Regions from separate parts of the Agarivorans sp. D1326 genome, predicted to be linked through region 1. Evidence: predicted binding sites of a transcription regulator. Region 1 holds the regulator's gene; each other region holds the start of a gene.

Region 1 (6,075 bases):
TTTCGCTACCGATGCCCATATATGAGAGTCCTCTGGGTTCATGCCTGGGAACGCTTCATAGACCACTTTACCGCCTTTGAGGATCATGATGCCTTGTACCCGGGTTTTCTCATCATGGATGTACTCGCCCATAGTCACAGACTCATTGCCGTCGCCCATGGTAAAGGTCAACTCATTAAGGGAGGGATCAATATTGCGTTTCAGTTCACTTATCTCACCGTGCGGCATAGCCAGTTCAGCCGGTAGGTACTTGGTCATGTTAAGGGTGTAGTACAGCGCGTGGTCACCGCCCATTTGCATATGGAAGTTACCAAAGCTCGCGCTTGCTTCATCGATAAATGTTTTATCAAAGCCTTGCTTTACTTGGCTTACCGGAATAGTTGGTTTAGCACCAGGCTGGGCTAATGCTTGGTCTAGAGCAGACTCGGCGCTCACCGCATTGGTGGTTAGAGCTGCCGCTACGAACACAGCGATACTGGTCATTTTGGTTAGATTTTTCATGGTTTTTTACCTTATAGAACGTAATAGATGTAGATTGCTTAGAAGTAGAACTTGTAATTGGCCCATACCACGGTGTCGTTAATGCTTTGGTTGATGAAGGCATTCTTGATGGTGGTATGGGTGTTAGTGATCTTGATTTGGCCCCAGCGTGTTTTTTCGCTATTGAAAGGAGTGGCCATTAAGAAATTGGTGTTCAGAACTGACAGTTCCGCATCGCCTGATAGGTAGTTGTACTCTGGGTACAGACCGAAATACGTGCCGTCTTTGCCGGCAGTGTAGAAAACATATAGCGCAGCTGAGGCACCTAGAGCTTCGTCGTCAGAGATGTTGGCCATGGTGGTAAGATCTTGGGAAAACTTACCTGCTAACACGCCTGCTCGTGGAAAAATGTTAAGTCCTTTTACACCAGAGTTAATAGCCAGCGTCACGCCGGGCGAAACAGAGCTAAACAAGGCGTTGTCTAGCACATCTACAGAAGCCGCGATTTTAGGCACAACAGAGTTGGCTATAGAGAAAACATGGAAGTATTGCAGGCGACTGTCGGTGTAATTTCCGTGACTATCCATTGCGGCTTCCACGGTAAGCATGCCTTGTTGACCGTTTTGAAACGCCATATCGCCAGAGATTGAACCTTTAAACCCACCGTTGTTACTCATTCCCACGTAGGCAGAGGTATTTGTCTTAGTTAGGTCTGCTGGATCTGGCGTGTCGCTATCGGCAAAAGCGGGTAGCGCAAAAAGCATGCTCAGAGCGGCGATAGGTGCCAGTGGTGTCGTGTTCATTGTTAGCTCTCATAATTCAGTGATAGTTAGTGTGAAGTCCTTTAATAAGGGCCATCTGCCTAGTCATTGACGTTATGAAGGCCGTCGAGTCATTCGAACGAGTGAATAGTAGGTTTTCTCTGCACCCGAAAACAGGTCATATATGGACATTGTCATGGTCATATTCGGACACTTGACATAAGCGTTAGCCACAATAAGTTAGGTAAAGCTAATGGCAGGGGAAAGTTTTAATGGCAGCTGATTGCAGGGAAGGGGCAGTGAGAAACGACCAAGTTGTGTACAGTTATTTGCGACAGGTTAGTCTGGTAGATTCTGCTTACGAAGTTGGGCTGGTGTGGCGCCGCAGATGGCTTTGATTGCCCGGTTAAAGTTCGATACATCCTGATAACCCATACGATAAGCAATGTCAGCAATGGGGTCGTCACTCTGTTCTAGTAGCTTCCGGGTTTGCTTAAGAATCGATTGTTTCTTCATCTGGTTGAACGATGTGCTGTGGTCATTAAAGTAGCGGTACAGTGTTTTGCTGGTGACGCCAAACAGGCTGGCTAACCACTCTAAGGTGAAGTTGGGTAGGTGGCAGTAGCTTTCTGAAAGCAAGTAGATCTCAGAGATGTCACGGGATTTGAGAGTACGATTGGACATAGGTTGAAGATTGTCCACTCCAGCAAGACCAATTTTCAAGGCGGGAGAATCGTAGCTTAGCTGAGTGCGCGGAATTAGCAGCTGCGCAAACTTGGCGCCTGAGCTTTCATGGGTCATAACATTTACAAAGCTGGGCGACCAATCAGGGCCAAGCCAATGTCGGCAAAACTGCATTACCAGCGCAACTCTGAACCATTCGTTAACGACACTACCTGGAAAACTGGGTTTCATCTCACTTCGGTTGCAAAGGCACCACTCTTCACCCGCCTTCTCTAGCCAATAGGTGTTTTGTCGGCTAAACAGGTGCTCGTTGCTCATAAATGATTCTAGGACTTGTTTGAGTTCAAAATCTTTCCCAATGAAACCCTCTTTGCCGTCAATGTAAATTTGAGCGGCGTATTTACCCGCAGCTAGGGGCATATCGTCGGCGCATCTCGCTGCCATTTCATGAAGAAACAAGGAGACGTTCTTCATCGGTAACCATTTCTCAGTACTTGAGTAAGCAGTGGGCAGACCTTGTTCTCTGGCCTTTGACTTCCAGGCGATTCCCTTAGATTCGAAATAGGGGATATAAAACAGCATTGTTTGGCTTGAGGTGAGTAGCAGTGCTCTGGATGTTTTGCGCATGGAGTTCGAGTGAGACCGTTTCCGTCAGTAACTAAGGAGTGAAAAGTCACGGGTTCAATATACAATAATGTGTACTAGCTCAGACCTGATCTGACAGTTACCCAATTTTGAATCGGTGTCTGTCAGTTTAGATTTGAGCTAAGTTCTTCTCAGCCCAAACCGATTTTCCATCGAGTAAAGTTTCCAGTGGTGTTCTACCACAGCATATTGTAACGGTCAAATCATCTTTACCACTTCCATGATTGATAGCGACCTCAACCAAAGTGAATACTGTGTAGGTGACTTTTATAATATGCAAAATAAGACCTTAAAAGTATGAACCTTTGATACCCAAACTGACAAAGAGACAACCTTGAATTGTCTCTTTGTTGTTTTCAGCCCTGCAAAGGCATATTTTCTTATCCCACCTAACCCTGACAACGCTTATTTACATAAACACTCTAACTCACTTTTGTCCAATAGCGAGTTAGCTCTACTCTTCGTATCTTTCTTTTATCCTTAATTCTATCTATTTGTGATTGGTGTCACAAAATATCGGGTGTAGTTTCAAAGTAGCGGAAAGAATTCCAATGAAACTGAAACCTACAATAAGTCACTGATTTAGATAAATCCTTGCTTCATTGCTCATGCTGTATATACTAACAGTGTGCTGTATAAACTTACAGGTAGATTATGAAGCCTTTAACACCCCGTCAAACAGAAGTATTTGAATTAATTCGTCGTCATATTTCCGAAACGGGTATGCCGCCAACCCGTGCAGAGATCGCTAAAGAATTAGGTTTTCGTTCTGCTAATGCGGCAGAAGAGCACCTACGAGCTCTTGCTAAGAAAGGTGCTATTGAGATGATCCCTGGTGCTTCGCGTGGTATTCGCATTAGTGAAGAGTATTTGCCAGCCAGCGCTAATGAGCCAGTAGCCGAAGACTTAGAACCCGGTTTACCTTTAATTGGCCAAGTAGCTGCAGGCGAGCCTATTTTGGCGCAGGAGCATGTAGAGTCGCACTATGCGGTAGATGCTAACTTGTTTAACCCTCATGCCGATTATTTACTGCGGGTGCAGGGAATGAGTATGAAAGACATCGGCATTATGGATGGTGACTTGTTAGCGGTGCACAAAACCAATGACGTTCTTAATGGGCAAGTGGTGGTGGCACGTTTAGAAGACGATGTTACGGTTAAGCGTTTTGAGCGCGACGGTAAAATGGTTTACTTGCACCCAGAGAATGAAGAGCTCTCAACTATTGAAGTTGATTTAGAGTATCAAAGCATCGAAATTGAAGGCTTAGCGGTAGGTATTATTCGCACTGCCGATTGGATGTAAGCCTTACATAGCAATAAGTTCCGCCCTTTTTAAGCCCAAATCAGCCCGATTTGGGCTTTTGTCGTTAGCATCACATCTTTTGTGTTTATCCATAAAAATCTCAACAATATATTTACATTTCTTTAACTTAGGGGTTAATTTATAAGCAGTAGCTTGTATTTAGCTGTTGCTGTCTACTACTTTTGGGGTGGGGGATTTCCCTTTTTCTGCAGCTACTTTCCTAGTTTGGAGAGTTGTTGTCGTTGGCTACTAGCAAAGGAGAGCGCTGTGGGCCGATGGATTCAGCTAATAATGCTGACATTCTTTTCGTCGCAAGTATTTGCGCAAGAAATGTCATTCAACTTACGTCCGGGTGTTACCGCCATTAGTGAGCAGGTTTATGGCCTGCACATGACAATTTTTTATATTTGTTGTGCTATTGGGGTGCTGGTGTTTGGCGCCATGTTCTGGGCTATTTTTCATCATCGCAAGTCTAAAGGGGCCAAGCCGGCTCAATTTCATGAAAGTACCAAAGTAGAAATTATTTGGACCATCGTTCCTTTCATTATTTTGATTGGGATGGCGATTCCTGCCACTAAAACCCTGTTGGCCATGGAAGATCCTTCCGATGCCGATATCACCATTCAAGTAACCGGGTCCCAATGGAAGTGGCATTACAAATACTTCGACCGCGAACTGGAATTCTACAGTGTGCTGGCTTCTGATATGGATGAAGTTAACGGCAAGCTGGAAAAACGCAAAAACTACTTGCTTGAGGTAGACCGTCCGCTGGTATTGCCTATCGATAAAAAAGTACGCTTTTTGATGACTTCGGAAGATGTTATCCACTCCTGGTGGGTACCGGATTTTGCAGTTAAAAAAGACGCCAACCCTGGCTTTATTAATGAGGCTTGGACCATCATTGATAAACCCGGCATTTACCGCGGCCAGTGTGCTGAGTTATGTGGTAAGGACCACGGCTTTATGCCGATTGTGGTTATCGCTAAAACGCAGGCTGATTACGATGTTTGGTTAGCCGAGGAAGAAGCTGCTTATCAAGCCAAGCAAGCCCAAGAGTTAGAGCTGGTTGCTATGACTATGGAGCAAGACGAACTGATGTCGCTGGGCAAAAAAGTCTACGACAAAAGCTGTGCAGCTTGCCACCAAGTTAACGGTGAAGGCTTACCAGGTGTGTTCCCTGGCTTGAAAGACAGCCCAATCGCTATTGGTGATGTGGGCAAACATATTGAAGTAGTTGTGAATGGTGTACCGGGCACTGCGATGCAAGCCTTTGGTAAACAGCTAGGTTTGAAAGAGCTGGCTGCCGTAATTACTTACGAGCGTAACGCTTGGGGTAATGATACCGGTGATTTAGTGCAGGCCAAGGATGTTGTGGCCGTGCAAAACGCAGCGCAGTAGGGAGAGAGATAATGAGCACGATTAGTGACGTTCATGCTGACCATGATGAGCACCATCACGGTGCCCCGCGCGGTTTAATGCGTTGGGTATTAACCACTAACCACAAAGACATTGGCTCAATGTATTTGTGGTTTAGTTTTGCCATGTTTATTACCGGTGGCGCGATGGCGATGGTGATCCGCGCCGAGCTGTTCCAACCAGGTTTACAGTTAGTTGAACCTAACTTTTTCAACCAAATGACCACTATGCACGGCTTAATTATGGTGTTTGGTGCAGTAATGCCGGCCTTTACCGGTTTGGCTAACTGGCTGATTCCGATGATGATTGGCGCGCCAGATATGGCCTTGCCACGCATGAATAACTGGAGCTTTTGGATTTTACCTTTTGCTTTCACCATGCTGTTAGCCTCGTTGTTTATGGAAGGTGGTGGCCCTAACTTTGGTTGGACTTTCTACGCGCCGCTTTCTACTAACTACAGCCCAGACAGTACCGCTTTGTTTGTATTTTCGGTGCATATTATGGGGATTAGTTCGATTATGGGGGCGATCAATGTGATTGTAACCATTATGAACTTACGTGCACCCGGCATGACTTACATGAAGTTGCCGCTATTTGTGTGGACTTGGTTTATTACCGCATTTTTGTTGATTGCTGTGATGCCGGTATTAGCAGGTGCAGTGACCATGGTGCTTACAGATAAGTATTTTGGCACGTCGTTTTTTGATGCCGCTGGTGGAGGAGACCCAGTACTGTTCCAGCACATATTCTGGTTCTTTGGCCACCCCGAAGTTTACATTATGATTTT
Region 2 (6,075 bases), on a different contig from region 1:
TCTTCGAAGTGATCAAAACTGATACCACCCATAACCAGTGATCTAAGCGATTCACTGTTTACCGACAAACCATCTAAACTGGCTTTAATTTCCAGTCCTGATGCGTGCCAGAATCGACTGTTATCCGTTACTAAGTGTCGATAGTTGCCAAAAACTTTGATTTTTAGGTCAATGCTGCCATCTTTTAACAAACTGTAGTGCTCAACTTCTCCTACCGGTACTCGTCTGAAAAGAACTGGCGCCCCTTCTCCTAATGACCCCAAATAATCTGTATTTAAGCGCAGTGATAAAGGTTTCTCTATTTTTGCTTTAGACAATTGAGCAGCTTGTTTGTTGTGATGTAGGGCATATTGACTTTGCTTACTGAGAGCATTGCTATGTCCGGGCATCAATATGATTGGGGAGTTTATAAAACCACTCAGACCGCTGCTTTCAACACTTATTCCATTTAGATCTGCTTCCACAGCTAGCGGACTTTGGTTATAAAATCGGCTGCCTTGGGTAAGTAGTTTGGTATATTGAGGCTGAATAAAAGCTTTTAGCTCAAAGCTGCGATCTATTAAGTCGATTTCAGTCACTTTACCTATGGTTAGCCCGTTGTAAACGATCGGGCTGTTAACTGCTAAACCCTTAACATTGTTAGTGGTAAAGCTGATGGACTTACTTCCAACGGGAGGTTTTGGTGATGTAGTAAGGGTAAACTCAGTTTGAAGCTCACCTTGCTCTGCAATCACTTCGATTTGCTTTGCACCAACTAGCGCACCAAGGTTTTTAACTCCGTTTAATCCTATTTCAGGTTTTATCAGAACTAATTGGGTTGTATCGTTAAACAGATCTTCATACTTAGGCTCGACCAAGGCTTTTGCTAAAAAATGGTCATGACTTCCGGTATTTTGAATATCATTGATAAACCCTATTACCGCGCCGCGATAAATTAGCTTGCTGCGGTTTGCTGCAAGACCATGTTGCTGCTGCATGGTAATTTGAATCGCTTTACCACGTTGAGAGTCTTTAAGGTTGTCAAAGAGGATAAAGTTTTGTCCTTTATCTGCAATAGCAGATTGAACGGGGCTATCAAAACTGACGCCACCGGAAATCACGCTGGCTAGGCTTTCACTAGAGATTTGCATCCCATCGAGAGAGATATCGGCCTCAAAACCGCTTACATTCCAAAACCGAGTATCAATTTTTACTAAATGGGAGAATTGTGGTTTGATTTGAATATCAAATTCTACATGGTGTTGATCATTTAATTGATAACGTTGTACTTCGCCTACTTTTATTTTTTTGAAGTAAACAGGGGAGCCAATATTTAGAGAGCCTAAATCGTTTGACGTAAGGCGTACATTTAAACCGTTACCCCTAATAATATTAGGAGGTTCGTTGAGTGCAACAAAGTCATCACTAAATTTACCTTTGCCGGGGTTTAGTTCAATGTAGTTACCAGATACTAGCGCGTCTAAACCGCTAATCTCTGTAATCGACGCTTTGGGCGTTACTAACCAGAATTGGCTATCTTCTTTTAGTAACTGCTCTGCTTCTCGTTTAACTTCTGCAACTACAATTACGCCTTCTAAATTAGGTGCAAGTTCTACCGTTTTCACTACGCCAATATCTAGACCTTGGTAAAACAACTGAGTTTGCCCAGCGGTAATACCTTTTGCGCTATCAAACACAATGTTGATTTTCACACCTGCTTCAGACCAAGCTTTGAATAGTAGCCAAGCGCCTAACAGCACAGCCAAAATGGGCAACAGCCAAATAGGGGAGATTACCTTCTCTTTTTTAAGTTCCGGTTTACTAGCGTTATTCAAGTTGTTTATCCCAAATTAGTCTTGTATCAAAAGATTTTGCTGCGAACAGTGTTAACAATACTACTGCGCCAAATGCAGTGGCGCCGGGTCCTGCTTCCACGCCTACTAAATTATTTCGTTCAAATACTGCAATCATGATAGACAGAACAAAAAGGTCGAGCATTGACCACTTACCAATAATGTCAATTATTCTATAGATAACAATCCGCTGTCGATTGTTCAGATTCAAATTAAATTGCAGGCTCAATAAGATAACAACCAAGCCGACAAGTTTCATTACAGGCACCACAATGCTGGCGACAAATACCACAATGGCAATCCCTACCATATCGTCCTTAATTAAGCTGATCACGCCAGACATAATGGTTTCGTATTGGGGGGCACCGCGAGTACTTAAAACGGTTATTGGCATTAAGTTCGCAGGGAACAGTCCAACAGTAGCGGCAATGATAAAAGCCCAACACTTTTGCATGCTTTGAGGGGTTCGTGAATGAACTCGCATATGGCAGCGCTGACAGTGGCTTTGTTCCTCGGGCATTGACAGTTTGCAGTGCCTGCATTGTTTTAAGCCTAGCTGTTTAGCGGATGTGTACATAACGCTCCCAGTATTCCGCTGGCTCTATACGTTGAATTAGGCGGGTAGAAAGTAGCAAGGTTATGCAGATACACCAAAGCCCATAGCCTAAATCGATATCGGCGTATTCTACTAGTTTAACCAAGGCGACCAAAAAACTAACGATGTAGACTTCAATCATACTCCAGTGGATAAGATCGTCTTGAAAATGCAACGCTGTTGCCAAAAAAGGAGCTTTCCAGCCTTTGCTTAAAGACAAAGAGGTATAACAGATTAAGCTGAATAGCAGAATTGGCGCGATGAAACTAGCTAGCACCACGCTGAACCCCACCAAATAATAGCCATTTTCAAGTAACAACACGGTGCCGCGCAGAATATTGGCTGAACTGGGGATCCCAAGGAATGTAAAGCTCAACAGCGGATAAGTGTTAGCAAGCGTAACCATAATCAAGCACGTTAACGCTAAGGCAAATTGGCTAGAGAAACGGGCTCTACGCCCCCGCGCAAGTGTGTGTTTGCAACGTGGACATATTAATACGTTTCCAGCCCTACAATGTGCTTGGGTGTCGACCAACAAATCGCAACTCGGGCAGATGGATAGCTTTGATAACTCAGAAGATTTCATACAGTACATATTAGCTAAGTCAGGCTAACTATGCTGTAAAAATTTGTCACTAGTAGTTTAAAAGTGAATGGTGCATACTACCCTGTATATAAAAACAGTAAATGGAGGCAGCGGTGGCTGTAATTATTAAATATGTCGTCGAACGTAACGGTGTAGAGAAAATGACTTTTAGTTCAAAAAAAGAAGCCGACAATTACGACAAAATGTTAGACGTAGCTGATCAGCTTACATTAATGATAAAGCATGCAGAACCTAAGATGAACGAGCAACAAGCCGAGAATCTAGGCTTTTACCTTTCTTCCCAGCGAAATGCACTGCAGCAAGTGCTCAAAGGCCAGGAGTTTGATGCATCGATGATAGAAGAAGAGGAGTAATGCAGTGACAGATGTATCTTCTCGTTATTTGACACTAAGTAAGCAATTAGACGCTTTGTTAGATAAAGACTTACCTTATATTTCTAATCTGGCTAACTTTTCTGCCTTATTATGGCTCGAGTTAGAAGAGATTAACTGGGTAGGGTGTTATTTGGCCGATAAAGCTAAAAAACAGCTGTTCTTAGGGCCGTTTCAAGGTAAACCTGCCTGTACTTCAATACAAGTTGGTCAAGGCGTATGTGGCTCGGCTTTTGCGCAGCAGCAAACCTTCCGTGTTGAAAATGTGCATGAGTTTCCAGGGCATATCGCTTGTGATAGTGCTAGCGAATCAGAAATCGTAGTGCCTTTATATCTTAATGGTGAACTGTTTGGCGTAGTAGATATTGATAGCCCACGTCTTAATCGATTCGAGCTAAGTGACCAAATTGGCATCGAGTATTTAGTTAAGGTGTTGGAAAATAAACTAAGTGATGTGCATTTTTAATGGCTTTTCAATATACGCTCACTATAATAGCCGAAATCAGCCCTGTCGCTGTACCAGTAAAGATGTATAAGAAAGGTCATCATGGAACAAACTAACAAACTGAAAAATAGCAAAGAAGTCATTCAATATTTGGCGACACAATTCCCAAACTGTTTTTCTACAGAAGGTGAAGCCAAGCCGCTTAAAATTGGTATTTTTCAGGACTTAGCTGAACGTCTTAAAGAAGACGAGAAAGTAAGTAATACCGTACTACGTTCTGCTCTGCGTCAATATACGTCTAGCTGGCGTTACCTACATGGCGTAAAAGTCGGCTCAAAACGCGTTGATTTAGACGGTGTAGAGGGCGCAGAAATTGAACAAGAGCATGTAGAACATGCACAAAAGACCTTAAAAGAAAGCAAAGATAAAGCCTTTGCTAACAAAAAGGCTCAAGCTGAAAAAGCTGACAAAAACAAAGCTGCTGCACGTAAACCAAAAGCTGATTTCAAGCGTACTAGTAAACCTAAAACTAGCGACAGCAAACCAGCAGCAGAGAAGAAGCCGATTGAAAAAATCGACAGTAAAGATTTAGTTGCAGGGAAGGAAGTTCGTGTATTGGTTGGAAAAACGCCAATGCCGGGTCAGATCTCAGAAGTAACAAAAGATGGCATTGCTGTTACACTTAAAAGCGGTATGTTAGTTAAAGTTAAAGCAGAACATATCGTTGCATAATTGATTTAGTAGTGAGATAGGTGCCTATGAAATATTTGAGCCGTCTGTGGCTATTTTTTTTAACGCTTAGTTACTCAACTCTGTTGTTGGCTCAAACGCCTACATTAGGACAAGATGCGCTACCCACTTTAAGCCAGCAAAGCCAACATGCTACAGCGGCAAAAAGAATTAGCGCTTTATATACCCGCTCTCACTACCGCAGTGTTCCTTTCGACGATGAATTATCTAGCGAAATCTTCGATAAGTTTATTCAGCAACTTGACTACAATCGTAGCTTGTTTTTGGAAGAAGATTTCTTACGCTTTGAACGTTATCGCTACAGCCTAGATCAAGACATACCAGCTGGTAGATTGGAACCGCTTTATTCCATTTTCGACCTGTCGCTTAAGCGTCGCTACCAACAATTAGTTTACTCTTTACAAGTGCTCGACGAGCCAATGGATTTTACTAAAGACGAACAGTTTCAATTTAATCGCAGCGAAGCTGATTGGCCTAGAACCCAAGCTGAGATTAAAGAACTGTGGCGCTTAAAGGTAAAATACGATGCGCTAAACTTAAAGTTAGCAGGCCGCGAACACGACAAGATCGTAGAAGTATTAGCCAAGCGCTATAACAGTGCGATTAAGCGTTTAGTGCAAACCGGCAGTGAAGATGTGTTCCAAACTGCAATGAACGCTTATTCTCGCGCCATCGAACCACATACTAGTTACTTATCTCCACGTACTGCAGAACGCTTCAAAATGGAAATGAATCTTTCATTAGAAGGCATTGGTGCAGTGCTGCAAGGTGAAGATGAGTACACGGTGATTCGAAGTTTGGTTCCTGGTGGACCTGCAGCGCTGAGCAACCAATTAGGTCCAGAAGACAAAATTGTTGGTGTTGCTCAAGGTGAAGATGAAATCGTTGATATTATTGGATGGCGATTAGATGACGTAGTTGATCTGATTAAAGGTCCAAAAGGCACTACTGTTCGTCTTGAGATACTTGCATCTGGTGGCAAAGTAGATGGTAAAACCAAAATCGTAGATATCGTTCGCGACAAGGTTCGCCTAGAAGACCGCGCTGCTAAAAGCGAGGTAATTGAAATTGAAGGCAAGAAAGTAGGGGTGCTTAATGTTCCTAGTTTCTATGTGAATTTGAGTGAAGATGCCAGCAAAGAGTTACGTAAATTAGATGAAGAGAATATCAGTTCTTTGATTGTTGATTTACGTGGCAACGGCGGTGGAGCATTAACTGAGGCAACCGCATTAACCGGTTTATTCATTCCACAAGGTCCGGTTGTGCAAGTACGCGATCAGCTTGGTCGAATTACGGTAAACAACGATACCAGTAATTCAGTCACTTACAGTGGCCCAATGGTTATTTTAATTGACCGTTACAGCGCTTCAGCGTCCGAAATTTTTGCCGCTGCCTTGCAAGATTATGGCAGAGCCATTGTTATTGGTGAGCAAAGTTACGGCAAAGGCACTGTGCAGCAGCACCGCGGTTTAGGT
Region 3 (6,075 bases), on a different contig from region 1:
ATTCTTCCATCCTTGAAAGTTTCATCACCTTAATCAGGTTTTATACAGTTGTGCTAGTTATTACAAATGCCAGACTACCAGTTAAAGCTAGTTGAGCAAGTGACTTAAGATAAGTTTATCGATGATGCCGGCGTAGAGTTTGAACTAGCACTCTCAACAGACCTTGCCTATTGCATGGTTAAATACAAGGAAGTGAAATGAAGAAATTAATCGCTGCAGCTTTGCTTTTCTCTCTTTTTGGAGGTGCTGTGTATGCTGCTGCAGAGATAAACCATGATGAAATGTTTGTGCTCAATTTTGAAGGCCCTGATTATTTGCGAACCATTCGTTATACCGAGCCATTTCGCGACGGCGATGAATGGAATATGGGCTCAGTGGTAAATGATAAAACCGTTTACCATAATGGCTGGATAACAGTATTTGATGGCGAACTTGAGCTGCGAAAACAAGCACATGGTCGGGTGTTTGTTTACCCAAATGCTGAGCAGTTGGCGGCTGATAACTGGATTATTTCACTGATTATTCAGCCTGATTTAAGCGGTTCGTTTATTGATAGAAGTGGAGTAGAGATGCATGAGTTTGTTGGTGAGTTTGCAAGGCTCCCCGAGCCTCAAAAAGATAGCTCTATCAATGGCTATTCTAATTGGCAGCTGGCTTTTAGTATCGTGCCAAAACGTGGCGTATACTCGGTTAATGGAGAGCAGCGTTATGAAGGCAAACTAGTAGGCCGTTCAAGCTGGTTAGCCGAGTGGGTTAAAGCTGGCGAATTTCAATTTTCACTCGAATAAGTAAAGCTTAGTTTAGGCAAAGTATTCTCTGACAAGATTGGGCAATACCTACTCAGCCGTAGTATAATTGCTGGCTGAGTTAAGTTAACTCAGGTATTTAGATGCACTTGATAGCGGCTAGCTTAAACAAGCTTTGCTATGAATATAGTGCTTTGATCTTTTAGCTTTTTATTATTATGTTGAGCCCATGACCCAAGTTTCACCCTACCAACCTCATCGCTTTTCTGTTGCGCCGATGCTCGATTGGACTGACCGTCACTGTCGTTACTTCCACCGTTTGATGAGCAAAAATATTCTGCTCTACACTGAAATGGTCACGACAGGTGCGATCTTACATGGCAAAGGGGATTACTTAGGCTTCTCTGAGCAAGAGCACCCGCTGGCTTTACAACTGGGCGGCTCTAATCCGCAGGAATTAGCCGAATGTGCAAAACGCGCTGAAGATTTGGGTTATGACGAAGTAAACCTAAATGTTGGTTGCCCATCAGACCGTGTGCAAAATGGTCGTTTTGGCGCTTGTTTAATGGCTGAGCCAGAGCTGGTGGCTGAATGTGTTAGTAAAATGCAGCAACAAGTTAAGATTCCAGTGACGGTAAAAACACGGATTGGTATCGATGAGCAAGATAGTTATCAGTTTCTAAAAGACTTTATCGAGCCGGTGGCTGAAGCTGGCTGCGAAACCTTTATTATTCATGCGCGTAAAGCTTGGTTGTCTGGTCTTAGTCCAAAGCAGAATCGAGATATTCCTCCGTTAGATTACTCAAGAGCTTACCAAGTAAAAGCTGATTACCCGCAGTTAACTATAAGCGTAAACGGCGGAATTGCTAGCTTGGAACAAGTGCAAGAGCACCTAAAGCATCTCGATGGCGTTATGCTAGGTCGCGAGGTTTATCAAAACCCTTACTTATTAGCGGATGTGGATCAACAGATCTTTGACGATCCGCAGCCAGCATTAAGCCGCCATCAAGTGGCTGAGTTAATGCTGCCATATATTGAAAACCATTTGGCACAAGGCGGTCGTTTACAACATATTAGCCGCCACATGCTGGGGCTGTTCCAAGGTTGTGTGGGAGCGCGTGCTTGGCGTAGGCATTTAAGCGAGAATGCCCATAAGAAAGGTGCTGGCATTGAAGTGATGCAAGCCGCAATGGACTTAGTTCCAGAGCATCAAGAAGCCTAGTTAGCTTACTTACTTGTTTAATTGAGGCCGCTTTATGCGGCCTTCTTATTATCTGGCACAGCCCTTGCTATCACTACCTGCGAAGAGTCAGCTTTTTGTCAGGAGTGCAAAACAATGGAATTTTTAGGACGTTTAATCGCCCGCTGGGGCATATTAGACATTTTTATGGCGTGGGTGCTTACCGCCAGTGGCATGTTACTGGTTATTCCCAAACAGTGGTTACCTGAAGCAGGCTTAAACGCGCAACTGAGTATGGTGTTAACTATTAGTTGTGTAACGGGCTTGGCTTATTTTCTTAGCCGCGGGTTGTTGTTGATTATGACCAGTATTACGGGAGCCGTTCAACATCGTCGAGAATTACAACGACTCGCTTCGATGATCTCGTGTTTGGATCATTCTGAGCGTGCTATTTTACGCGAGTTTATTATTACTCGTCGCAGCGTACTAAGTCTGCCGTTAAAAGAGCCTGCCGTAGCAAACTTAATGGAAAATGGTGTGTTAAAGCCAATGAATGAGCAACATGTTCACGAGCAACGAAGCAATGTGGACATGATGATCAATTTAGCGGCGCGGCCATTACTGAGTTACAAAGCTTTAGGCTTACCGGTTGGTAAGTTAAACGAAGAGCAAATTGAACATTTGAAATCAATTCGCCCTCGCTTTTTACAACCAGATTACAAAGCAAATCGTACTCACTCTGGGAAACTATTTAGGATCCGTGCTGGTGATACCGAAAGCCAAACGGCAGCGTAGTTTAACTAGTTCGCTGTTTTAGATAACCCGCGTAATCGGGGACATCTACCGAAAACTCCTGATTAAAGTGACGGCTGGCTAAGATAAATTCAGCCGTCGCTTGGTTGGTAGCCATAGGTATATTCCATACCGCCGCCAAACGCAGTAGCGCTTTCACATCAGGGTCATGCGGAACCGCGTCTAGTGGATCCCAGAAGAAGATCATTAAGTCTATTTTACCTTCCGCAATCATTGCGCCTAATTGTTGGTCGCCACCCATTGGACCGCTTAATAAGGCCTCTACTTCAAACCCTTGCTGTGACAACAGCGTACCGGTGGTGCCGGTTCCAAATAACTGATGCTTTATTAAATCTTCGCGATGATTCTTCGCCCAGTTAATTAACGCCGTTTTTTTATGGTCGTGGGCTACCAATGCTATACGTTTGCGAACGTTCATGGTGCGGGTGGTTGTATCCATGTTACCTCTTAAATACGATTAGTTTGAAAGCGTTTACTGCAGATTATGTTACTGTTTGTATTTACTATTAGCTAGCAACAGCCAGCAGATAATCAAGGTGGGATAACAAAAACGTGTGCGGTAGCGTAATGATTGGCGGTGAATATGAAATACGACAAGCCGTAGGTGTGGATTCGTTATTTCTAGATTTTGGCGAAACCAAACAGTATCGCCCGAGTGAATCGTTGCCAGCTTTGATTATTGAGCAGGAAACCCTGCGTTGTAAGCCTTTTATATGGGGAGTAAAGCACCCTCGACATCCCCAGCTTGTTATTAATGCTCGAGTAGAAAGTGCTGCTAATAAAGCTATGTTTCAAAACGCCTGGAAAACCCAGCGTTGTTTACTGCCAGTAAAAGCATGGCATGAATGGCGTAATCAAGAACGTTTTGAGTTTAGTTTGGAGCATCAAAATGTATTATTGCTGGGTGGTTTGTATTTGCAGGCTACTGAGGGAAAACAGCACTTAGTTGTTCTTACTCAAGCTGCAGCGAATGCTTTGCAGCAATATCATCATCGCATGCCTTTGTTGTTTGAACTCGAGCAAGGCTTGCGCTGGTTGGGCGGGCAAGCGTGTACATATAAGGCGGAGCAGTTTCATTATCATGTGTCGAGCAGTAGCCCACAGATGGGCTTGTTTTAGTTGCAAGTATATTTTGTCGCATCAGGTTTCTAGGAGTGATTGATGATTTACATTTTTGGTTATGGCAGTTTAATTGATGCAGATTGCAGACAGTGTACCTTTCCTGGTGAACATGCGTATGCAGCGCGGTTACATGGCTACCAACGTTATTGGAGTGGTTTGAAAAGCGCTGATGATCGTTCCGCTGTTGTCATTACCCCCGATAACAATGCCAGCGTAAATGGGGTGCTGATTCCTTTTGATGAAAGCTTCTTGCCTGAACTGGATAAACGCGAAGAAGATTACGATAGAGTATTACTCGATGTTTCACAGCTTGATCTCTTAGATACGCTGCCAAAGCCAGCGGTTAAAATATATACCTATGTGGCTAAAGAGTATTGGCATCCACAGAGCAATAGCCCTATTTTACAGTCTTATTTAGATGTGTGTTTGCGAGGGTGTTTGGCGGTAAATGAGCAATACGCCCGTGAGTTTTTGCTTTCGACTAATTATTGGGTAAGCCATTGGTTAGATGACCGTCATCAACCTATTTACCCAAGGGCCATTAATATGGATGCTCTAGCCTTAGAGCAAATTGATTCGATATTAAATGATATGGCGCATTTGGCTGATTACAACCCGGTCGCTCAGAGCTAAGAATTTGGGCATAAAAAAAGGCGCCTAAGGCGCCTTTTTTAGCTTCGATAAACGTAAATTACAGTACGTGTACAGAAGAAGTGTTAGTAGTACCAGAAGGTACTAAGGCACCAGATACCATCACTACGATGTCGCCTTTGTTTGCAAGACCTGATTCCATCGCTAAGTCTTTACCAAGCGCGTAGAAAGAGTCAGTGCTTTCAATGCTTTCAACAACGTGAGGAATAACACCTTTAGTTAAGCAAAGTTGAGCAGCAGTTTTAGTGTTAGTAGTAATTGCTAAGATGTTAGCTTGTGGGAAGTATTTACGAACAGATTTCGCAGACTTACCACCTTCAGTAGCAACAACAATAAGAGGAGCACTTAGCTTCTCAGAAGTTTCTACAGCACCTTTACATACCGCTTCAGTGATGCGTAGTTTACCGCTATCACGTGCTGGATCTAAGTTAGAAGGCATTACTGCGTCAGTACGACCACAAATAGTAGCCATGATAGATACAGCTTCTACAGGGTATTTACCTTTAGCTGACTCACCAGAAAGCATTACTGCATCGGTACCGTCTAGGATTGCGTTAGCAACGTCGCCCGCTTCTGCACGAGTTGGACGTGGGTTTTTGATCATTGAATCAAGCATTTGAGTTGCAGTGATAACCAATTTACGTGCACGGTTACACTTCTCAATCATCATCTTCTGAGCGAAGATTACTTCTTCAACTGGGATTTCAACACCTAAGTCACCACGAGCAACCATGATACCGTCAGAAACTTCTAGAATTTCGTCGAAGTTATCTACACCTTCTTGGTTTTCGATTTTAGAGATGATTTGGATCTTCTCGCCGCCATTCTCTTTAAGAAGTTGACGAATTTCTAGTACGTCTTCTTTCTTACGAATGAATGATGCTGCGATGAAATCAACACCTTGCTCACAACCAAAGATTAAGTCGCCTTTATCTTTAGCAGAAAGAGCAGGAAGTTGAACGATAACGCCAGGAAGGTTAACACCTTTGTTTTCGCCTAAGTCACCGTTGTTAAGAACAGTACACTTAACTTCGTCATCAGATACTGCGATAACTTCCATTTCAATTAGGCCGTCATCTACTAGGATGATGTTGCCTACTTTCAAGTCAGCAGCAAAACCAGGGTAAGTTACCGCTACGCGAGTTGCATCGCCGATTACAGTTTGGTCTGTAGTGAAAGTGAACTCTTGACCAGCAACTAGGCTAACGTCTTCGCCGCCAGCTAGTTTAATAGTGCGGATTTCTGGACCTTTGGTATCCAATAAAACAGCAGCAGATTTGCCAGTGTTCTTAACAACTTCACGTAGGTTGTTGATGCGAGTGCCGTGCTCAGCAAAGTCGCCGTGAGAGAAGTTAAGGCGCATTACGTTCATGCCTGACTCAACTAACTTAGTTAGCATTTCTACCGATTCAGTTTTTGGACCAATGGTACAAACTATTTTGGTTTTCTTCATTGAAGTGACTCTCCGTTAAGGATGCTAGTAAAAAATCTGCGCACATTATACAAGATTGATCACAAAAGGATATGTAGAAAAATAACTACAAATCCGAATGTCGATCAAAA
Region 4 (6,075 bases), on a different contig from region 1:
GAAATTAGTGGTTGAATGTTTAAACCAGAAACAAAGGCTTCGCCGTCGCGCACGTATACGTAGCTCTCGGCGATATTTACCTTTCCGGTTCGCATGGATTTTACTTCCCAGCCTTGTAGTTCCATACCCGCTTCAAACTTGTCTTCGATACGGTATTCATGCCGCGCTTTTTTGTTTAGCGCAATGGTATTGGAACCAGCTTTTGATTTTGATTTTTTCTTGCTCATGGCGGCTATTATACCGATGCGGCGGGGCTTTAAAACTGATAATGTGCGGATTAGCTCAGCTAATGATAAAATGTGTGCAGATTTGATGAAAGAGTGGGTTCATGCCGCAAGTAAACCGTAGTGCCTTAGTGATGTTTAGCGCTAAGCAAATGTACCAATTAGTTAATGATATAAACGCCTACCCTGAGTTTTTACCTGGGTGTGTGAATAGTGAAATATTAGAAGAAAGTACTTCTAGTATGGTAGCCGAAGTTGGGGTTGCCAAAGCAGGCATAAAAAATAAGTTTGTGACTAAAAACACCCTCACTGAAGATCAGTCCATTCAAATGAAATTGGTGGATGGTCCGTTTAAATCTTTAACTGGGGTATGGAACTTTGTGGCCTTGGACGAGCAAGCTTGTAAAGTGATGTTGGATTTAGATTTTGAGTTTAGCAACAAACTAATAGCGGCGGCGTTTGGCCGTGTATTTAATGAATTAGCTGGCAATATGGTGCAAGCCTTTGTTGAGCGGGCCAAGCAGGTATATTAACGGTGTCGGATCTAATAAATGTAGAAGTGGTTTACGGCTTGCCAGAGCATCAAGTATTGTTGGCGCTAAAGGTTGAGCAGGGGTGCAGTATTTTGGAGGCCATTCATCAATCTGGCATAGTGCAGCATTTTCCTGAAATTGAGCCTGAGAAGGCGTCGGTTGGCATATTTAGCCGAGCAGCAAAACTCGCTCAGGAGTTACGAGATGGTGATAGAGTTGAAATATATCGTCCATTGATAGCAGACCCTAAAGAGTTGCGAAAAATTCGTGCTGAGAGGGCTAAAGCAGAAGGGCGAGCCAGTAAGGTAACTGGCGGCAGGCCAAAAACGAAAAAAGCAGATAACTAGAAACAAAAAAGCCAGATGATTAATCTGGCTTTTTTTATTGATGTTTTGTATTTAACCGGCGTCGAGCGGTTGCATAAAGTCTTCGCTGACTTGGTAGTCACCTTCGATGAAGGCTAAGTGGTCATTCACAAACTGAATCACTAAATCGCGCTTCTCAAAATCACCGTTGCCACTTTGATAGCTGTATAAGTAATACCAACGTTCTTTATCGAAGGCGTCAATTAACATTGGAGTACCTAGTACAAACCGTACTTGCTCCTTAGTCATGTTAATGCGGAGCTGTTCTACTTTGGCATCATCAATGTAGTTGCCTTGTGGAATATCAATTTTATATACCATCCAGTCGAAGGCAGAACAGCCAATTAGGCCAATGCTGGCTAGTAGAACAAAAATTTTGGCAGTAAAACGCATGTGAATCGAAGCTCCTTGTTAAGGCAAGCATCATAACTAAGCCTTGCCATAAAAAGAAGCTTGGAATGCTAAGAATTCAATCCTTAATCAATAATTCTTGCGCGTTTGCTAGCGCCGAAGCGGTAATTTCATCACCTGCAAGCAAGCGGGCTAGTTCTCCAAGGCGTTGTTCTGTATCCAAGGCTTGCATGTTTGTTATCGTTTCGTTTTTCTTTTGCTGTTTGCTCACCAGCATTTGTTGATGACCGTGGCCTGCAACTTGCGGTAAGTGAGTGACGCACAATACTTGGCATTGTTTACCTAGCTGGCGTAACATGCCGCCAACCACTGCGGCAGTTGGGCCACTAATACCCACATCCACTTCATCAAAAATTAGCGTTGGGGTTAAGATACTGGCGGAACAAATCACCTGAATTGCTAAGCCTATGCGTGAGAGCTCGCCGCCGGATGCGACTTTTTCGATAGCCTGCATCGGTTGGCCTGGGTTAGTGCGCACCAGTAATTCAACTCGGTCAATACCGTTGGCGTTGGTAAATTGCTCGTCACTTTGTAAAGAAAACTCACACTGGGCTTTTGCCATGCTTAGGTTGTGAATTTCTTTGGTGATTTGTTTGCTTAAGCTATTAGCGGCGCGCTCTCGACTTTTAGACAGCTTATTAGCTTTAGCTAAATATTGTTGCCATGCCTTATCAATATCTTCGGCAAGGTGTTCAAAGCGTTCTGTTTGTTGGCTTAGTTGTTCTAGTTGATGTTGTAACTGTTGATGCAGCTCTGGCAGTTGTTCTGGGTTTGTTTGGTGTTTCCTTGCAAGCTCTAAGGCTTGGCTTAAACGCTCTTCTAATTCTGCAAATAACTCTGGGTCGTAATCCAATTGCTCACTGTAACTACTTAACTGCTGAGTGGCTTCTTCTACTTGGATTTGAGCTTCGTGTAATAGGTTATTGATTGCATCTAGTTTAGGGTCTAATTCGAGCAGTTGGCTGGTTGTTTTGCAGGCTTGGCCTAGCATATCTAATACGTTTACTTGCTCATCGTGGCCAAGTAGCTGAGTAAGTTGATAGCTTGATTGTTGTAGCTCGGTGCTATGAGACAAACATTGATGCTGCTGCTCAATAGTTTGGTATTCGCCCGGCTGCAGGGCGAACTCATCTAACTCTTTGACTTGGTATTCAAGTAACTGACGTTGTGCAGCCAATTCATTTTGTTGTTGTTCTGCTAGCTCTTTCTCGTTACATAAGCTTTTCCAAGTTTGGTAAGCTTGTTTAACGTCTTGAATAAGTTGAGGGTGAGCTGCATATTGGTCAACAATGCTTAACTGCTGACTTGGTTTTAATAATAGTTGATGGGCGTGCTGGCCATGAATACTGACAAGGTATTGGCCCAAGCTTTTTAACTGCGCAGCGGGTACTGCTGTTCCATTAATATAGGCTTTCGAACGTCCCTCTTTAGTGATTACTCGGCGTAGAATACACTCATCATCACTTAGCAGTTCATTTTGTTGCAGCCAAAGCTGGGCACCTTGGTTATTGCTTAAATCAAATTGAGCACTAATTTCGGCTTTATCTGCGCCTTGCCTAACTACAGAGGCTTCGGCGCGATTGCCTAAACATAGGCCTAGCGCATCAATGGCAATAGATTTACCAGCACCAGTTTCACCGGTGATGGTGGTCATACCTTGGTGTAAGTCGAGTTCAAGAAACCGAACAATCGCAAAATTTTGTACGCTTAATTGAGTGAGCATATCCTTACCTGACTATTTATACAGTAACTGTATAAATATATAGTTCTATTTTTAAACATGCAAGCATCAAATGTAGGTATTACTTACAGTGTGATTTTTTACATTTGGATGTAATTCTTATGTATCATAGGCTTAAGTGGCAGATGGGTTATGATCAGCGGATTCAAGCAACTTACGTTACCAATTTGGAACTCGATGTTCTTGGTAACTGAAACTTGATGTGCTTCTGTCTAATCTTGGTTTTCTAAATTGTTTGGTAGTAATTTGATCACGACAATTGAAGTTGGAAACCCCGGAATTGTAGTTGGAAACTGCAATTGAAGTAGGAGACTGGTTTCATAAAATTATACCAAAGCGAGTGCTACTCTAAGGTGCTCGCTTGGGTTCAATGAATAGTTGAAAGCTCTTTGAGTCATTGCTAAGTTTGGTAGTTCTCATTTACTATTCCATTTTGCGTAAGAATATTTGAGAACTTAGCTTCCGATCTATTCCCATACTTATAGTCAATTTGCTTTGCATACCCGATCAGCCCATTTATATGTGATACCATACCAAACACGGTTTGAAATTTTTTGTGTTCAAGGTGTTGCGGTATACCAAACTTTTCAATGCCTCGAAGATGACCTTCTAATCGTTTTTTGAAACCTTTGAGTAGTATAGGTTCTTGACCGTCTATATTTAGCCCAAGTACAACCTTTCTACAGCCAGGAGGAATTATTTTCAACTTGGATTTATTCGTGCTGAAGTTACTTGATCTAAGAACCTTTTTTACATGGTTTACAGCCTTAATCGCTCTTTCTCTCGAAAATTTCTTATCACCAGTCGAGAACGTTAGATCATCGGCATATCTTGTATAAACAAGTCCGTGCTCTGAAGCATACCTATGAAGCTCCTCGTCAATATCTTGGAAAACCAGATTTGACAGCATTGGACTGGTTGGAGCACCTTGTGGGAGTCTACCAAAGAAACTAACTCCTTTTCTCTTATAAGGGTAATCTGAGGAGTTCGTATTGAAATTACGCCACCTTAAGGTGTTTTTTGCTCTTAAGTGTGTTGGCTGATACGTGCAAATTCGCCCTAACTCAAAAGCCAACAAAGGTTTGTAACCAAGTTTTCGGAATACTTTATAGACCATGACTTCGGATATAGAGTCAAAAAAGTTTTCAATGTCTACTTTGATAAGCCACTTTGATAAACAATGTTCTCTAGCACAATTGAAAATAGATGATTTTGAGTGGTACGAATAGCATCTGAAATGAGGAGCTTGAGACGCTAGTATGTCTCTATTGATCCAGGTCTGTACCAGTTTCAGCTCTACATCTGGAATTGTTAAAAATCTGTGACCTCCACTTCTTTTGGGGATTTTGTGGAAACGGTAGGGAGTTAGATTTCGACGAATGACCTCTCTGAGATATGGGTAGCTTATCCCTGTGATGTGGCATATGTGATTCAAACTAAATACAAACGGAACCGATGTATTACTTCTTGTGAGGGACTCATAAACAATACCATGAAGCCTTTGCTCGGGAATTCCCTTTTGTAAGCCTTCTTGTATATAGGTGTGAGTTGGGCCGATCGTCATACAGCTACCTTTGATGCTCCCGAGCACTGCTTCATCAATACTCGGAAGGCTACGCACCAGAGATTGATGAAGCAGTGGGCTGCGGATTAATGCGAGACATTTTTCACAGAAAGTACTTAACATACTCTCCGAGTTACCTTCCTTAACTTAAAAAGTTAAGGTCGAACACTATCCTGGTTCCAAATAGTGCGCCACATGTAAGCCATATGGCTAAACTAGCTGCAATACGCTCACGGCCCAACTAACGTCACCGAGGATAATAGTTTTTATCATTAAATTCAATATGATAGTTGTCCTTTTTCCATCGTAAAAGCTCTTTTTTTCCTCGCTTAGTAATGGAGATCTCTGAGGAGTCAACTATCAATAACTCCATATCAATCATCAAATTAAGAACCTCTTGGCATACAGAATACGACCAATTCAAAATGAGGTGTATATCATTAGCATTTGTAAAACCATCATTCACTGCACCTAGAAACTGCTTAAATCGTGCTGATGTAGGAATCTGTTGTTCATCTATATGCTCCAAATTTACTCTTAACTGCACGGGTATCGAGCGAGCTGGGTACAGAGCTTTCCAAACTTTTGTCACGCCTCTCTTCGATGTTGAGGCCGCTTTGTAGTTAAATGTATTTCTATACAAGATTGCTGGTAAATTGTTTGGAGCGGAATGTGTAAATACAACCCGCACAGCAGTTTTTTTAAAACCCAGAGGCATAAGCTCTTTTTCATGAGCATAGTCTTCACATAACCTTAGCAAGGCTTGATGATTTGGTAAGTCATAGAAAGTGGGGCATGCCGCAAGATTGTGAATTTTGACTCTAGCTTTTTTTCCCCAGAACTCAAGATAATCAAGTCCTTGCTCAGAGCCCATAAAAGAGACCACATGTATATCTAACTTGCGCCCTGAAACCCAACTTTTAATTGTTTTGTGATTATAAACAGCGTTAATAAAATCAGAGGTTCTTTTACCCGAGCCGATCATGTCATCAACTAGCAATATCGCTTGGCACTTCTTTGATCGTAGTAATGAGAGAGAGGGGGAAAGTTGTTGTTGTTTTATAACTTTCCGTTTGAAGGCTCTTGATAAGTTAGTAATTATATTGGATACAAATGCTTCACTACCTAATGGCTCACTGCCTTGCTGAAGCAGAGGGACTATATTGTCATCTTCCTTATCGAAGTAGCTCGTTTCTCCGTTTAACAATTCTCTTATCGGATAAATCGCGACACTATC

What was found. The regulator LexA, encoded in region 1, represses DNA repair genes until DNA is damaged. The targets are predictions, from matches to a motif close to TACTGTATNNNNATACAGTA.
Region 2: a site for LexA is predicted at 3,094-3,113, ahead of ACYFDN_RS00265 (YebG family protein). Genes of this name have one in related genera too.
Region 3: a site for LexA is predicted at 3,228-3,247, ahead of ACYFDN_RS16655 (SOS response-associated peptidase family protein). Genes of this name have one in related genera too.
Region 4: a site for LexA is predicted at 3,282-3,301, ahead of recN (DNA repair protein RecN). Genes of this name have one in related genera too.

The regions. Positions count from the first base shown of each region.
Region 1 is NZ_JBTWEN010000012.1:80,602-86,676, forward strand. Features, by position in the region: gene ACYFDN_RS19025 (serine hydrolase domain-containing protein) at 1-501, opposite strand, end outside; gene ACYFDN_RS19030 (hypothetical protein) at 540-1,283, opposite strand; gene ACYFDN_RS19035 (helix-turn-helix domain-containing protein) at 1,581-2,399, opposite strand; gene lexA (transcriptional repressor LexA) at 3,225-3,872, shown strand; gene coxB (cytochrome c oxidase subunit II) at 4,164-5,270, shown strand; gene ctaD (cytochrome c oxidase subunit I) at 5,282-6,075, shown strand, end outside.
Region 2 is NZ_JBTWEN010000001.1:52,980-59,054, reverse strand. Features, by position in the region: gene ACYFDN_RS00280 (MlaD family protein) at 1-1,814, opposite strand, end outside; gene ACYFDN_RS00275 (paraquat-inducible protein A) at 1,807-2,409, opposite strand; gene ACYFDN_RS00270 (paraquat-inducible protein A) at 2,393-2,833, opposite strand; gene ACYFDN_RS00265 (YebG family protein) at 3,127-3,387, shown strand; gene ACYFDN_RS00260 (GAF domain-containing protein) at 3,392-3,871, shown strand; gene proQ (RNA chaperone ProQ) at 3,953-4,582, shown strand; gene prc (carboxy terminal-processing peptidase) at 4,609-6,075, shown strand, end outside.
Region 3 is NZ_JBTWEN010000009.1:29,667-35,741, reverse strand. Features, by position in the region: gene ACYFDN_RS16680 (glycosyltransferase family 2 protein) at 1-2, opposite strand, end outside; gene ACYFDN_RS16675 (hypothetical protein) at 198-788, shown strand; gene dusA (tRNA dihydrouridine(20/20a) synthase DusA) at 976-1,968, shown strand; gene ACYFDN_RS16665 (super-infection exclusion protein B) at 2,083-2,721, shown strand; gene ACYFDN_RS16660 (methylglyoxal synthase) at 2,723-3,178, opposite strand; gene ACYFDN_RS16655 (SOS response-associated peptidase family protein) at 3,292-3,858, shown strand; gene ACYFDN_RS16650 (gamma-glutamylcyclotransferase family protein) at 3,901-4,494, shown strand; gene pykF (pyruvate kinase PykF) at 4,553-5,965, opposite strand.
Region 4 is NZ_JBTWEN010000003.1:469,507-475,581, forward strand. Features, by position in the region: gene smpB (SsrA-binding protein SmpB) at 1-227, opposite strand, end outside; gene ACYFDN_RS08680 (SRPBCC family protein) at 329-757, shown strand; gene ACYFDN_RS08685 (RnfH family protein) at 760-1,104, shown strand; gene ACYFDN_RS08690 (outer membrane protein assembly factor BamE) at 1,156-1,515, opposite strand; gene recN (DNA repair protein RecN) at 1,592-3,256, opposite strand; gene ACYFDN_RS08700 (reverse transcriptase family protein) at 3,675-4,838, opposite strand; gene ACYFDN_RS08705 (phosphoribosyltransferase-like protein) at 5,086-6,075, opposite strand, start outside.